DNA from 2 places in the Streptomyces sp. NPDC046557 genome. Region 1 is predicted to be linked to the other one. Evidence: riboswitches for the same ligand, from Rfam matches in the RefSeq annotation. Region 1 holds a riboswitch; the other holds the start of a gene.
The links. Region 1 has a riboswitch for S-adenosylmethionine ahead of ABZ934_RS22560 (aminotransferase class V-fold PLP-dependent enzyme). Riboswitches for the same ligand answer to the same signal wherever they lie in the genome.

Region 1 (4,809 bases):
GTCTGTTCCCGCGGGCCCGGGTGACGAGCCTGTTCCCGTTCCTGTTCTTCCTGCCGCTGCGGTTCCCCGCGTGGATCGTGCTGATGTTCTGGTTCGTCCTGCAATGGCTGGCGGCGCACCGGGCGGCGAGCGGGCCGGGGGTGGCGTACCTGGCACACGTGGTGGGCTTCTCCGTCGGGTTCGCCTACGCCTGGGTGCGGTATCGGCGTACGACTAGAGTGAGGCGACCAGTGACTGCCGGCGAGGGAGACAGCCAACCGTGATCACCGCGATCGTGCTCATCAAGACCAGCGTGGACCGGATTCCCGAGATCGCCGAGTCCATCGCGCAGCTGGACAGCGTCAGCGAGGTGTACTCCGTCACCGGCACCTACGACCTCATCGCGCTGGTCCGCGTCGCCCGCCACGAGAACCTGGCGGACATCATCCCGGGCCGCATCAGCAAGATCCCGGGTGTGGAGGCGACGGACACCCACGTGGCGTTCCGCACGTACTCCCAGCACGACCTGGAAGCGGCCTTCGCCATCGGCCTCGACGCGTAGCCCCTGGCCGGGGTTCTGACGGGGCGGGGTTCCGCCCCCGCGCCCGACGCGGGCCCGGCGTAACCCGGTCCCGGTGCCCCGCGCCCGACGCGCACCCCTCCGGCCGGCCCGTCGGCCGAACCGGTCCGAGCGGCCCCGCCGAGAGTCCCGGTCGAGGTGGCCGACGTGCCGACGCCCGGAGTCGCCCGCACCGGTTCGGCCCGGCCCCGGCCCTCCCCCGCTCGCCGCGCGCAGACGGCGCTCCCCGCCCCGCGCGGCCGGCCGATCACCTCCACCACGGCAGGCCAAGGCCCGTCGTTCCCACCCCGACGCCCGAACCACCAGCCGCGACCACCGCGGACGGAGCCCGGCACGGCGGCCCGGAGCCGGGGGAAGCGCTCAGCGCCGAACGGCGCGCCGAGCGCCCCGGCGGGACGGAAGGGGCTCGCCCGCCGCTGGCCCCGACCACCGCCCGCGCGTGCGCGACGCCGGACCGCCCGAGCCGGATCCCCGGTGCCCGGCGCCGGCGGCGCCGGGCATCGGGAACCACGAGCGCCCCGACGGTACGGACGCCCCCGGCCCGGGGCCGTATCCACCGCCCCGCCAACAGCGGACGGAGTACGACACAGCGGCGCGAAGCCGAAGGGGCACGGACCGGGCGCATCCCCGGCCCGTGGACGGCGGGCGGACTCGGCGCGGCCGAGCGAAGCCCGGGTGGTCCGCCAGGGCCGAGGCGTGGCAGCGGCGCCACAAGATCAAGAAACCGGCACGCAGCGGCCTTCCTCCGTGCGGTAGCTCCACTTCGCGCCGTCCGCGACCAGCTCCCGCACCGCGCGGACGAAGCGGTCCACGTGCTCGTCGGGGGTGCCGGCGCCGAAGCTGACGCGGATCGCGTTGAGCGACCTCCCCCAGCCTTCGGCCGGGGGGACCCCCACCTCGCTTCGCTCCCCCGGCGCCGCCTCCGGCGCTCCGCATTCGCCCTGGGTCTGCGGCTCGCTGCCCAGCAGCGTCCGCACCAGCGGGTGGGCGCAGAACAGGCCGTCGCGGACGCCGATCCCGTACTCGGCCGACAGCGCGGCGGCGAAGTGGGAGCTGTTCCAGCCGTCCACCACGAAGGAGATGACGCCGACCCGCGGGGAGTCGTCGCCGAACAGGGACAGCACCCGGACCTCCGGGACCCCCGCCAGGCCCTCGCGGACCTTCGCGATCAGCTGCCGCTCCCGGGCGACGAGGCCCTCGAAGCCCGTCTCCGTCAGCGCCCGGCAGGCGGAGGCGATGGAGTAGACGCCGATGACGTTCGGGGAGCCGGCCTCGTGGCGGGCGGCGGTGGTGTGCCACTCGACGTCCACGCCGCCGTCCTCGCGCCGGGCCACCTTCCGCGAGGCGCCGCCGCCGGCCAGGTACGGCTCCGCCTCCCGGAGCCAGTCGGCCCGCCCCGCCAGAACGCCCGAGCCGAACGGGGCGTACAGCTTGTGCCCGGAGAAGGCGACCCAGTCCACGTCCAGTTCCCGCACCGAGACGGGGTGGTGCGGCGCCAGTTGGGCTGCGTCCAGCACGATCCGCGCGCCGTGGGCGTGCGCCGCCGCGGCGAGTTCCCTCACCGGCCACAGTTCACCCGTGACGTTGGACGCGCCGGTGACGCACACCAGCGCCGGGCCGTGGGGGTCCCGTCCGGCCAGCGCCCGCTCCAGCGTGGCGATGGCCTCGTCGGGGGTGCGCGGCGCGTTGAGGTAGGTGACCCGCGCGTCGGCCCACGGCAGCAGCGAGGCGTGGTGCTCGGTCTCGAAGACGAACACCTGGCAGTCCGCGGGGAGTGCGGCGGCGAGCAGGTTCAGCGAGTCGGTCGTGGACCGGGTGAAGATCACCTGGTCGGCGGGGCGGCAGTCCAGGAACTCGGCGACCGTGACCCGGCTCTGCTCGAACAGGTCGGTGGAGAGCTGCGAGAGGTACCCGGCGCCGCGGTGCACGCTGCCGTAGTACGGGGCGTACGCGGCCACGTCGTCCCACACCCGCTGGAGCGCCGGCGCGCTGGCCGCGTAGTCGAGGGCCGCGTAGGTGACCTCGCCGCCGGTGACGAGCGGGACGGTGACGTCCCGACCGAGCACGGACAGCGGCTCGACACATACGGCGTCGGCGCGCACGGCGTCGGCGGAGGCGTGCTCGGCGGTGGCGTTCAGGGATGCGGACATGGCGGTGTCTCCCGGCAGGCAGGGCGGAATGGCTTCGGTGTCTGCCCGTACGCGGGTACGGCTCGGCGGCCGTCCGGGGTACGGGGATGCCTCGGGGTCCGGGTACGCGGAAGCGACCCTGTTCCGAGGGGTGAAGAAGGGGCGGAGACGCCCTATCGCATTCGCTTGCTCACGGAAAACGCTCCTCGAGGACCAGGATCCCTGGTGTCGAGGGATCCGCGCTTGCCGTAGACCTCACTGCCTACGGCCTGGTCATCACCCGGGGCACCCCGCCACGGAAGGAGGGTTGCCGGACAGCGAGCCGGGGCCAAAACGCTGTCACTCGTGACCTGGTCAGCATCCTGCCACAAGATCCCCCACGCGCAAGACCCCGGTCCACATTCCGGACCGGGGCCCATCGCCGTACCGGGGACCTACGCGTTGCTGGCCGCGACCCAGCGCTCCAGCGCCGCCCGCGCCGCGCCCGAGTCGATGGATTCGGCCGCACGGGTGATGCCCGCGGCGATCTGCTCCTCCAGCGAGCCCGTGCCCGGGTCCAGCGCCACCAGGGCCGCCGCCGAGTTCAGCAGGACGGCGTCGCGTACGGGACCGGTCTCGCCGGCCAGCAGCCGGCGGGCGACGTCCGCGTTGTACGAGGCGTCCTCACCGCGCAGGTCCGCGACGCCCACGATCGGGATCCCCACGTCGCGCGGGTCGAACGGCAGCTCGGTGACGGTGCCCTCGCGGACCCACCAGACCCGCGAGGTGGCGGTCGTGGTCAGTTCGTCCATGCCGTCGTCGCCGCGGAAGACCAGCGCCGAGGAGCCACGCTCCGCGAGCACCCCGGCGACGATGGGCGCCACCCGGGGGTCGGCCACGCCCGTGGCCTGCGCGCGCACCTGCGCCGGGTTGGTCAGCGGGCCGAGGAAGTTGAAGGTGGTCCGGATGCCCAACTCCTTGCGGGCCGCCGCCACGTGCCGCAACGCGGGGTGGAACTTGACGGCGAAGCACAGGGTGATGCCGGCCTGCTCGGCGACCTCCACCACCCGGGCCGGGGTGAGGTTGAGATTGACGCCGAGCTTCTCCAGCACGTCGGAGGAGCCGCTCGCCGAAGAGGCGGCCCGGTTCCCGTGCTTGACCACCTTGGCGCCCGTTCCGGCCACCACGAGCGCCGACATGGTGGAGATGTTGACCGTCTTGGCGCCGTCCCCGCCCGTGCCGACGATGTCCACCGTCCGGCCCGGGACCTCGATGAGGTTGGCGTGTTCGTACATGGCACGCACCATGCCGTTGATCTCCGCGACGGTCTCCCCCTTGGCCCGCAGCGCCACCATGAAACCGGCGATCTGCGCGTCCGTGGCCTCGCCGCGCATGATGCGGTCCATGGCCCAGGCGGTGTCGTCCGGGCCGAGGTCCCGGCCGGTGAGCAGGGCATCGAGGAGACCCGGCCAGCCGCGGGCCGCCACGCTGTCGCCGCCTGCCGGGGTCACAACGTTCATGGTCCGCTCCTGCTGCTCGGGAAAGTTCCACGTCGAATGGGGTGCGGAGCCCAGCCTATCCAGCGGGGGCGGACGGCGAAGAGCCCCGTCCAGACCCTGGACGGGGCTCTCACCGTGGCGACACCAGGATTGACCTGAATCAATCCCTCAAGCGGTCATGCGGGGATCAGTGGTGGCCGTGGCCGCTCTGGATCTCCTTGTACTCCTCCACCGTGGGCTTCGGAATCTGGTTGTTCTCCGCGTAGAAGCCCTTGCTCAGCTTCGCGCGGAGCTTCTCCGTGGCCTTGGGCTTGCGCTCCACGCCGTTCTCGTCGACCGTCGGGCCGAGTTCGACCGGCCGGTACTGCTCGTGCGAGGTGAGCGTGTGGAGCTTGGCCTGCGGCAGCGGCTCGTGGATCTCGACGAACTCACCGTGCGGCAGCCGCTTGATGATGCCCGTCTCGCGACCGTGCAGCACCTTGTCGTGGTCCCGACGCTGGAGGCCGAGGCAGATGCGCTTGGTGGCGATGAAGGCCAGGACCGGGACGACGAAGAAGCCGATCCGGACGAACCAGGTGATGTTGTTGATCGAGAGGTGGAAGTACTGCGCGAACATGTCGTTTCCACCGCCGATCAGCAGGAC
Region 2 (4,809 bases), on a different contig from region 1:
TAACTCCCCTATTACTGGCCCTTGCGCAGGACCGCACTTCGCGGACCCGGGTCAGAACTTGCGCCGGAACGCCTCGACCGCGGCTGAATGTATCCGCACCGGTGCTGTGTGCAACAGGTCATTCCGACGAGAATTCTGGACAAGAAGGAATGGGGAAATCAAGCGAAATTTAGGCATGTTCCCGGGCAACTCGGGCCCGACATCCGGCACCAAAGGCCCATACCAGGCTCGCATGTTGACTCAATGTCAACCATCCGGTGGCCCGCTCATATGCGGCGGGCAAGAACAGCGGAGGGGACTTCCCCAACCCTACCGCGCCCAATCAACCAGAATTGCCCCCTCCGCTTTTAGCGGAGGGGGCAATTCTGGGACGTCCGGTGTCGCTGATCCGGTTGTCAGCAGCCGCCCGCCACGGCGGGGATGATCGAGACTCCCGCGCCGTCCGGCGTCACCGTCTGCAGGCCGCCCTCGAAGCGCACGTCGTCGTCGTTGACGTAGACGTTCACGAAGCGGCGCAGCTTGCCCTGGTCGTCCAGGACGCGGGCAGCGATGCCCGGGTGGTTCTTCTCCAGGGACTCGATGACCTCGGAGAGGGTCGTGCCCTCGGCGGGGACCTCGGCCTGGCCGCCGGTGTAGGTGCGCAGGATGGTGGGGATGCGGACGTTGACGCTCATGGCGCTACTGCCTTTCCGGGAACAGGGGGTGGGTCGGGCCTCAGGCCAGGCCGGCGGCGCGGAACGCGTCCAGGCTGGGGCGGATGGTGGCGGTCTGGCCGCTGTCCGAGGCCACCGCCTCCAGGGTCTTGAGGCCGTCACCGGTGTTGAGGACGACCGTGGTCAGCGAGGGGTCGAGCTGCCCGTTCTCGATGAGCTTCTTCGTCACGCCGACGGTCACACCGCCCGCGGTCTCGGCGAAGATGCCCTCGGCCCGCGCGAGGATCTTGATGGCCTCGACGACCTGCTCGTCGTTGACGTCCTCGACGTAACCGCCGGTGCGACGCGCGATGTCCAGGACGTACGGGCCGTCCGCCGGGTTGCCGATCGCCAGCGACTTGGCGATGGTGTTCGGCTTCTGCGGGCGCACCACGTCGTGACCGGCCTTGAAGGCGGTCGACACGGGCGAGCAGCCCTCGGCCTGCGCGCCGAAGATCTTGTACGGCTTGTCCTCGACCAGGCCGAGCTTGATCAGCTCCTGCAGACCCTTGTCGATCTTCGTCAGCTGCGAGCCGGACGCGATGGGGATCACGATCTGGTCCGGCAACCGCCAGCCGAGCTGCTCGCAGATCTCGTAGGCCAGTGTCTTGGAACCCTCGCCGTAGTACGGACGCAGGTTGACGTTGACGAAGCCCCAGCCCTCGCCCAGCGGGTCGCCGATGAGCTCGGAGCAGAAGCGGTTGACGTCGTCGTAGTTGCCCTCGATGCCGACGAGGTCGCCACCGTAGACAGCGGCCATCACGACCTTGCCCTGCTCCAGGTCGTGCGGGATGAACACGCAGGACCGGAAACCGGCGCGGGCGGCCGCGGCGCCGACGGCGCCGGCCAGGTTGCCCGTCGAGGAGCAGGAGAGGGTGGTGTAACCGAAGGCGCGGGCGGCCTCGACGGCGATGGCCACGACACGGTCCTTGAAGGAGTGCGTCGGGTTGCCGGAGTCGTCCTTGACGTAGAGCTTGCCGGTGATGCCGAGCTCCTTGGCCAGGTTGGCCGCGTCCACGAGCTTGGTGAAGCCCGGGTTCAGGTTCGGCTTGGAGGCCACGTCCGCGGGGACGGGCAGCAGCGGGGCGTACCGCCAGATGTTGTCGGGACCGGCCTCGATCGCGGCGCGCAGGGCCTCGGGGTCACCGGTGGGCAGGTCGTAGGCGACTTCCAGCGGTCCGAAACACTCGACGCAGGCGAAGATCGGGCCGAGCTCGAAGCGGGTACCGCACTCACGACACGAAAGGCCGGTGGCAGGTCCGAGATCGACAGAGGTGCCGGTGGATTCGGCAGAGGTGGCGACAGTCTGTGCAGCCATGATGGCGAGGCCCTTTCTCCTCATCTTCCCCATGGCGCACTTCGCCATGAGACGGAATTGGCACCTTCCCTAGCCGGGGACCTCGCTGACGTCGCCGTGGTGGGCGATCGCGAGAACCGACTGGAGGGTTGCCGGGGCTTCAACGGGCCGTGTCCCTCTGCCCCTCTGGATGAGCGGTATGGCACCGGGCCGCGCGCTCTATGGCGCGTCCGGGCGTTTGTGCACGAGGACCCCGGCATGCCGTGGTCCTTCGCGTTGTTCAAGACTGTAACCGAAGGCCCGGGTGGTTGAGACAGCTGTCCGAACGGCGAGATGGATCACATTTCGCCCGAAAACCGCCTGCCGCTCCACCCGCCCGATCACCGTCCCGTCACCGATCCCCTGGAGTCCCCAAGTGCTGGAAGAGGTGGAGCGCTGGCTGGCCGACCGCTCCTGGTCCGCCGCCGACCGACCGCTCGACCAGCTGCTCGACCGCAAGCGCGCGTCGGGAGCGACGGTCAGCGTGGTGCTGCCCGCACTCGACGAGGAGGCCACGGTCGGCGCGATCGTCGAGGTGATCCGCCGCGATCTGATCGAGGGGCTGCCGGCCCCCTTGGTGGACGAGCTGGTCGTGGTCGATTCAGGGTCGGGCGACCGTACGGCCGAGGTCGCCGCGAAGGCCGGCGCGCGGGTGGTGCACCGCGACGAGATCCTGCCGCGGCTCCCGGCGGTGCCCGGCAAGGGTGAGGTGCTGTGGCGCTCGCTGCTCGCGACCACCGGCGACATCGTCTGCTTCGTGGACGCCGACCTGCGGGACTTCTCCTCCGCCTTCGTCTCCGGCATCCTCGGGCCGCTGCTGACCGAGCCGGACGTGCACTTCGTCAAGGCGATGTACGACCGGCCGCTCGGCGACGCCCCCGGACAGGGCGGCCGCGTCACCGAGCTGGTGGCCCGGCCCCTGCTGAACCTGCACTGGCCGCAGTTGGCCGGCTTCGTCCAGCCGCTGGGCGGCGAGTACGCCGTACGGCGCTCCCTGCTGGAACGTCTCCCCTTCCCCGTCGGCTACGGCGTGGAGCTGGGGCTGCTGGTCGACGCGCTGCACACGGTCGGACTGGACGCGCTGGCGCAGGTCGACGTCGGCGTACGGCTGCACCGCCACCAGGACGGGCAGGCGCTCGGCCGGATGGCCGCGGCGATCTACCGCACGGCGCAGTCGCGGCTCGCGCGCGGGCACTCCCCCGGGTACCGCTGGGGGTACCCGCACGTACGCCCCGCGCTGACCCAGTTCGAGCGGGGCCCGGAGGGCTTCGTGCCGCGCACGCACGCCGTGGACACCGAGGAACGACCGCCGATGCTGGAGGTCGAGGAGTACGCGGTCCGCCGCGTGGCCTGACGCGGCCTGGAGTGACGCGGCGTCGCGTGATGTGACGTGACGCGGCGCCGTTCGGCGTGTGACGCGGAGTGGCGTGGCGGTGGGTTTGAGGCGCCTGCGGCGGGGTTAGGTTCGCGGCATGGCTTCCCAGGTACTCGTCGCCGCGAACCGCGGTCCCCTCTCGTACGCCCACGCCCCCGACGGCACCCTCGGCGCCCGGCGCGGCGGGGGCGGTCTGGTCTCCGGGCTCTCCGCGGCACTCGCGGAGCAGCCGGACGCGGTGTGGATCTGCGCGGCGCTGTCGGAGGGGGACCGGGAAGCGGTGCGGCGCGGGGTCTCCGAACCCGGCGTCCGGATGTTGGACATCGATCCCGCGGTGTACGACGCCGCGTACAACGGCATCGCCAACTCGGTGCTCTGGTTCACACACCACCACCTGTACGACATCCCGCGCGAGCCGGTCTTCGACGCGGAGTTCCGGCGGCGCTGGGACTCGTACGTCCTCTACAACCGGGCCTTCGCGGACGCGCTGGCGGCGGAGGCCGACGAGGGCGCGGCAGTGCTGGTGCAGGACTACCAGTTGGCGCTGGTGCCGGGCATGCTGCGCGTGCTGCGGCCCGACCTGAGGATCGCGCACTTCACGCACACCCCGTGGGCCTCGCCCGACGTGCTGCGGATGCTGCCGCGGTACGTGGTGGAGGAGCTGACCTGGGGGATGCTCGGGGCGGACCTGCTGGGCTTCCACACCGGGGAATGGGCGCGGGCGTTCCTGTCGGCGATGCCGTTCGACGGGGCGCAGGGCAGCGCGGAGGAGGTCCGGGAGGGGACCGTGGAGCACCGGCGGGAGTCGGTGTGGGCACGGCGCACGACCGAGGTACGCGCGTTCCCGCTGGGCGTGGACGGCGACGATCTGCGGGCGCTGGCGCACCGGCCGGAGGTCGACGACAAGCTGGCGGGGCTGCGGGCGGAGGTCGGCGACCTCAAGACGATCGTCCGGGTGGACCGGACGGAGCTGTCCAAGAACATCCTGCGCGGCCTGCTGGCGTACCGGGAGCTGCTGACGACGCACCCGGAGTGGCGCGAGCGGGTGGTGCACATGGCCTCGGCGTACCCCTCGCGGCAGGACCTGGCGGTGTACCGGGAGTACACGGCGGCGGTGCGGGACCTGGCGGCGGAGATCAACGCGGAACTGGGGACGGCGGACTGGCAGCCGGTGTTGGTGTCGGTGGAGGACGACTTCGCGCGCTCGCTGGCGGCGTACCGGATGGCGGACGTGGCGCTGGTGAACCCGGTGCGGGACGGGATGAACCTGGTGGCGAAGGAGATCCCGGTGGTGTCGGAGGCGGGGTGCGCGCTGGTGCTGTCGACGGGGGCGGGGGCGTACGAGGAGCTCCGCTCGGACGCGCTGACGGTGAACCCGTACGACGTTTCGGAGACGGCGGCGGCGT

Region 2: another riboswitch for S-adenosylmethionine. It lies ahead of thrC (threonine synthase); the one in region 1 lies ahead of ABZ934_RS22560 (aminotransferase class V-fold PLP-dependent enzyme).

The regions. Positions count from the first base shown of each region.
Region 1 is NZ_JBEYZH010000014.1:78,503-83,311, forward strand. Features, by position in the region: gene ABZ934_RS22550 (rhomboid family intramembrane serine protease) at 1-263, shown strand, start outside; gene ABZ934_RS22555 (Lrp/AsnC ligand binding domain-containing protein) at 260-541, shown strand; gene ABZ934_RS22560 (aminotransferase class V-fold PLP-dependent enzyme) at 1,276-2,709, opposite strand; SAM riboswitch class IV at 2,923-3,039, opposite strand; gene trpD (anthranilate phosphoribosyltransferase) at 3,123-4,187, opposite strand; gene ABZ934_RS22570 (cytochrome bc complex cytochrome b subunit) at 4,354-4,809, opposite strand, start outside.
Region 2 is NZ_JBEYZH010000010.1:109,868-114,676, reverse strand. Features, by position in the region: gene ABZ934_RS19650 (MoaD/ThiS family protein) at 396-674, opposite strand; gene thrC (threonine synthase) at 715-2,010, opposite strand; SAM riboswitch class I at 2,028-2,186, opposite strand; gene ABZ934_RS19640 (glucosyl-3-phosphoglycerate synthase) at 2,405-3,382, shown strand; gene ABZ934_RS19635 (trehalose-6-phosphate synthase) at 3,501-4,809, shown strand, end outside.